2 linked regions of the Zobellia nedashkovskayae genome follow. Each later gene encodes a partner of the first gene's protein in a complex. Links are inferred from orthologs where the notes say so. Each region holds a gene or a part of one and is shown on either strand. Other genes may lie near its edges.

Region 1 (2,855 bases):
ATAAAGCTAAGGAGTTTCTTGTTTCTAAACAGGTTTTGGGTGGCATTATCAATGCGGCAGGAGACCTCACTACTTGGGGGACAAAAGCAACAGGAGAAAAATGGTTGATTGGTATAGCGAACCCATTAAGTGACGAAAAGATTTTTTCTTGGTTACCAGTTGTAGAATCTTCAGTGGCAACCTCAGGCAATTCTGAAAAATACGTCACTTTTGATGGTGTAAAATATTCGCATATTATAAATCCTAGAACTGGTTATCCTTCTACTGGAATTAATAGTGTTTCTGTTTTTGCAAAGAGCGCAGAACTTTGTGACGCTTTGGCAACGGCAGTATATATAATGGGCAAAGAAGATGGGTTGGCTTTGATAAATCAATTGGGCGTTACCGAAGTTATTTTAATTGATGCTGATAATAAAGTGTATAAGAGTAGTGGTATTCTATTAAACGAAAAGCCCTAATATCTTCAATTTTTACATCTCCACGATACAATGAAAGATAACCTTCATTTCTTAAATTTTCTCGGAATTCATTTGTTTGGAAAATCTTCTTTAATTAGATAGAATTGTTAGAAGTTGGGTTTATTCAATTGTAAACCTGCTAAATACTTCAGATGTCGTAAGCGGAAATGAAGAAGAAAAATCAGGTAGGTTGTTTTATTTTATAACTTTTTAAAGTAGATAGCACCATATAATTGCGATACAACTTCATTAGTCTATAACTAAAAGAATGCTTTTTATCAAAACAAAGGTATATCAATAAATGTACAAATTTGTCGTAAATTCGCAACACAAGTGATGTAAGATAATGATAGATAAACTCAATATTGTTAAGCAGCGTTTTGATGAGGTTTCTGACCTTATTATTCAGCCGGATATTATTTCGGACCAGAAGCGCTATGTAGGATTGACCAAAGAATATTCCGATTTAAAAGAGCTTGTAGCTAAACGTGAGCTGTATTTAGAGCTTATGAACAACATTGAAGAAGCGGAAGAAATTATAGCGGACGGTAGTGATGCAGAGATGGTAGAAATGGCCAAAATGCAACTAGAGGAAGCCAAAGGGGGAATCCCTAAAATAGAAGAAGAAATTAAATTAATGCTCATACCAAAAGACCCTGAAGACGCCAAAGATGTGGTAGTTGAGATTAGGGCTGGAACTGGTGGTGACGAGGCTAGTATTTTTGCTGGAGACTTATTTCGTATGTATACGAAGTATTGTGAAGGTAGGGGTTGGAAAACCAATGTTATAGATTTAAGTGAAGGTACCAGTGGTGGTTATAAAGAGATTCAGTTTGAAGTAACTGGTAAAGATGTTTACGGAACGCTTAAGTTTGAGGCAGGTGTACACCGCGTTCAACGTGTGCCGCAGACAGAAACCCAAGGTAGAGTGCACACCAGTGCCGCAACCGTAATGGTACTTCCTGAGGCTGAAGATTTTGATGTTCAGATAGACCCAAAAGATGTTCGGATAGATTTTTTCTGTTCTTCAGGTCCTGGAGGTCAGTCTGTGAACACCACGTATTCTGCAGTGCGTTTAACACACATTCCTACGGGGTTGGTGGCGCAATGTCAAGATCAAAAGTCGCAGCATAAAAATAAAGATAAAGCTTTTAGGGTATTGCGCTCGCGTTTGTATGATCAAGAACTTGCTAAAAAGCAAGAAGAAGATGCGGCAAAACGTAATTCTCAGGTAAGCAGTGGTGACCGTTCTGCTAAGATTAGAACATACAATTATCCACAAGGTCGTGTTACGGATCACCGTATTGGGTTGACTCTTTACGATTTGCAAAATATTATTGATGGTGATATTCAAAAAATTATTGATGAACTTAGTTTTGTGGAGAATACTGAAAAGCTAAAAGAAGCTTCCGAGATTTTTTAAAGTACCAATTTTTTAGAAACTTAATTATAGATGTAGCTTCTCTACTATGACTACTGAAGAACTTGTTGCCCAAATTAGAAAGAAAAAGTCATTTCTATGTATTGGTCTTGATACCGATTTAGAAAAAATTCCGTCGCACCTTCTTGGAGAAGAAGATCCCATATTCGCTTTTAATAAAGCTATTATTGATGTTACGCATGATATTTGCGTATCGTACAAGCCCAATATTGCTTTTTATGAAGCTTACGGGATTAAAGGGTGGCAGTCCTTAGAGAAGACTATTAAATACATTAACGCTAATTATCCGGAGCTATTTACAATAGCTGATGCCAAGCGGGGCGATATAGGTAATACTTCCACACGTTATGCAAAAGCATTTTTTGAAGATTTGGAATTTGATTCCGTTACCATAGCCCCATATATGGGAAAAGACTCGGTTGAGCCATTTTTGGCTTTTAAAGATAAACACACCATATTATTAGCATTAACATCTAATGTTGGTGCTTTTGACTTTCAAACGAAATTAATAGACGGTAAGGAATTATATAAAACGGTACTGGAGACCTCAAAAACTTATGATAATTCTGAAAACCTAATGTACGTAGTAGGTGCAACCAAAGCAGAGTATCTGAAAGACATTCGGAAAATTATACCTAAAAGCTTTTTATTGGTGCCAGGTGTTGGTGCACAAGGAGGAAGTCTAAAGGAGGTTTGTGAAAACGGTATGAGCGAAAACGTAGGTCTTCTTATAAATTCTTCTAGAGGAATAATTTATGCCTCAGCAGAATCGGACTTTGCGGATGCAGCAAGGCATAAAGCTTTAGAGCTACAACGTCAAATGGCCGAACTTTTATAATTTCCGAAGAAATTACTTCATCATATTTTCTAGAACCCTTTGAATCTTCTCGGCTTTTTGCTCGAAAAATTCAACCAATTTAGCATCTGTGTACTTCATGTCACTGGCTTTGTTCAAA
Region 2 (3,036 bases), 4.3 Mb from region 1 along the record:
GCATTCTTTTTCTAAGCAACCAGTTATTACGTTACTTCCTGCATTTTTAAGTTTTTCTATTCCTTTGCCAGCTACTTTTGTATGTGGGTCTATAAGACCAATTACAACTCTTGGAATACCATGTTTGGCAATTAAATCAGCGCAAGGCGGAGTCTTACCGTGGTGTGAACATGGTTCCAGAGTAACGTAAATAGTAGCATGCTTAAGTAGTTCTTTGTCCGCAACTGAGTTTATGGCGTTCACTTCGGCATGTGGTCCACCGTACGGACTCGTGAAACCCTCACCAATAATTTTGTCTTCATGAACGATTACGGCACCTACCATAGGGTTAGGAGCAGTGGTTCCCAAGCCATTTTTAGCTATTTCCAAGCAACGAAGCATGTAAGCTTCATCTTTGGAAAAAGTGTTTTGTGGAAGGGTTTTGTTGTTCAACATGGGCTAGTTCACGGTATTTTAAAGAGGTAACATACGCACATTTCTACGTATCTTCACGCTGTAAAAATAGAATTTTATTTATTGGAAATGGGTGCAGTGAACATTCGTAACATAAGAAAAGAGGATAACGAGCAAATAGCAACGTTGATTCGTAAGGTATTAGTGGATTTAGGTGCGCCAAAAGTAGGCACTGCTTACGCAGATGTAACGCTTGATCAAATGTTCGAAAATTATGATAAACCACGTGCGGCATATTTTGTTGTAGAAGAAAATGAAACTATTTTGGGCTGCGCCGGAATTTCTCAATTAGAGAACAGCAAGGACAATATTTGCGAACTGCAGAAAATGTATTTTTTAGAGGAAGCAAGAGGACGAGGGATTGGTTCTGAAATGTTGCAGAAATGTCTTGAGAAGGCAAAGGAATTCAATTTTGAAAAAATCTATTTGGAAACCATGCCTTACATGAAAGCAGCTCAAAAGCTTTATGCAAAAATGGGATTTGAGTATATAGATAAGCCGTTGGGAGATACGGGTCATTATTCATGTCCAGTGTATATGCTCGCTAAATTATAATGTATAGCTCCAATATTTAATGGTCTTAAAAGAAATAAAGAATATTTATCACAAAGAGTTAGATGAATTATATGCAAAAGAGGAGGTAGATAGTTTCTTTTATCTGCTTATAGAGCATTACCTTAAGTTGCAGCGTTTTGTTTTGGCCTTGCAGCCTAATCTAACTTTGACAAAAGAGGAGGAACAGCCGCTTTTTGAGGCCTTATCAGGACTTAAGTTACAACGGCCTGTTCAATATATAATAGGAAGTACAAATTTCATGGACCTTTATTTTGAGGTAAACGAGAATGTACTTATTCCTAGACCGGAAACGGAAGACCTTATTCGCTGGATTGTAGAGAAGGTTAAAACCAATCAGCCAGAAAGAAAATCAGGATTACGAATTTTAGATATTGGAACAGGGAGTGGATGTATTGCTATTACATTGGCGAAACTTTTACCCGATGCCAAAATTTTTGCGCTGGATGTTTCTAAAAAAGCGCTGGAAATAGCTAAAAGGAATGCAGAACGAAACGCCTTAAAAGTCGAGTTTGTTCATGCCGATATTTTGAATTTCGATGGATTTGCTTCAAATTTTGATGTTATAGTCTCTAATCCTCCTTATGTTAGAGAGATGGAAAAGAGAGAAATGCATAAAAACGTGTTGGAACATGAACCTGAATTAGCGCTTTTTGTTTCAGATGAAAATCCATTGGTATTTTATAAAGCGATAACGGAAATGGCGAAACAGAATCTATCAGAGAAAGGATTGCTTTTTTTTGAAATCAATCAATATTTAGCAAAAGAAACGGAAGCACTTTTACATCAACATAATTTTATAGAAATTGAAGTCCGAAAAGATATATTTGGTAACGACCGAATGACAAAGGGCATTTTGGGGTGATATAAATCAAAACTTCCTCAAAAGCATACATTAAGATTACAGAAATACTGAGTTAGAAAATGCAGATAAAAGAACAAATAGAGTCCCTTCGTCAAGAACTACGAGAGCATAACCATAATTACTACGTGCTTGACAACGCTACCATATCCGATTATGAGTTTGATACCAAACTAAAAGAATTACAGGCACTTGAAGCCAAACATCCGGAATTTTATGATGCAAGTTCGCCAACTTTACGTGTTGGGGGTGGGGTTACCAAAAATTTTGAAACAGTAGTGCATAATGAGCGCATGTACTCGTTAGATAATTCTTATTCAAAAGAAGACCTTGAGGATTGGGAAAAGCGTATGCAGCGCATTTTGGGCGATGCAGAAGTGGAGTTTGTTTGTGAATTGAAGTATGATGGAGCTTCTATTAGTATTACCTACGAAGATGGAAAATTGGTGCGAGCTGTTACTCGTGGTGATGGTTTTCAAGGAGACGACGTAACCACGAACGTAAAAACCATAAAGTCGGTGCCATTACAATTAAAAGGTGATTACCCACCAAAATTTGATATCAGAGGAGAAATTGTATTGCCTTTTGAAGGTTTTGCGCAAATGAATGCCGAGCGTATTGAAAATGGGGAGGACCCTTATATGAATCCTAGAAATACGGCTTCTGGAAGTTTAAAATTACAGGATAGTGCAGCGGTCGCTCAAAGACCTTTAGACTGTCTTTTATATAGTATCGTAGGTCAGAATACAGGCATAACTTCACAATGGCAGATGCTTGAAAAAGCAAGAGAATGGGGATTTAAAGTCCCTGAAGTTGCAAAATTGAGCCGTTCAACAGATGAAGTAATGGCATTTGTAAACCAATGGGATTCAGGACGGCATAATTTGCCATATGAAACGGATGGGGTAGTGGTAAAAATAAACAGTATCCAGCATCAAGATGAATTGGGTTTTACCTCAAAATCGCCACGTTGGGCCATGGCTTACAAATTTAAGGCAGAGCAGGTTTCAACGCTGCTTAACGAAATCACGTATCAAGTAGGGCGTACAGGTTCAATAACTCCGGTGGCTAACCTGGAGCCAGTGCTTTTGGCGGGAACCACCGTAAAAAGGGCGTCGTTACACAATGCCGATCAGATTGCAAAATTT

The links. Proteins that work in one complex are often made in the same cells at the same time.
Region 2: the proteins of prfA (region 1) and prmC are in contact, whole or in part, in a crystal structure (PDB 2B3T), measured with the Escherichia coli proteins. The link is inferred for Zobellia nedashkovskayae from one-to-one orthologs.

Annotation. Positions count from the first base shown.
Region 1 is NZ_JADDXR010000002.1:268,741-271,595, reverse strand. What follows is about bases 65-2,842. They hold prfA (peptide chain release factor 1), read left to right. Parts: upstream 65-804; coding sequence 805-1,881; downstream 1,882-2,842. Other genes in these bases: IWB64_RS01120 (hypothetical protein), read right to left, coding at 2,750-2,842; pyrF (orotidine-5'-phosphate decarboxylase), read left to right, coding at 1,928-2,737; IWB64_RS01135 (FAD:protein FMN transferase), read left to right, coding at 65-458. Outside these bases: more of IWB64_RS01135, read left to right, coding at 1-64; more of IWB64_RS01120, read right to left, coding at 2,843-2,855. UniProt on the Escherichia coli protein: Peptide chain release factor 1 directs the termination of translation in response to the peptide chain termination codons UAG and UAA.
Region 2 is NZ_JADDXR010000002.1:4,555,875-4,558,910, reverse strand. What follows is about bases 1-2,959. They hold prmC (peptide chain release factor N(5)-glutamine methyltransferase), read left to right. Parts: upstream 1-1,027; coding sequence 1,028-1,891; downstream 1,892-2,959. Other genes in these bases: ligA (NAD-dependent DNA ligase LigA), read left to right, coding at 1,951-2,959; IWB64_RS18770 (GNAT family N-acetyltransferase), read left to right, coding at 523-1,008; ribD (bifunctional diaminohydroxyphosphoribosylaminopyrimidine deaminase/5-amino-6-(5-phosphoribosylamino)uracil reductase RibD), read right to left, coding at 1-435. Also shown: more of ligA, read left to right, coding at 2,960-3,036. UniProt on the Escherichia coli protein: Methylates the class 1 translation termination release factors RF1/PrfA and RF2/PrfB on the glutamine residue of the universally conserved GGQ motif, i.e. on 'Gln-235' in RF1 and on 'Gln-252' in RF2.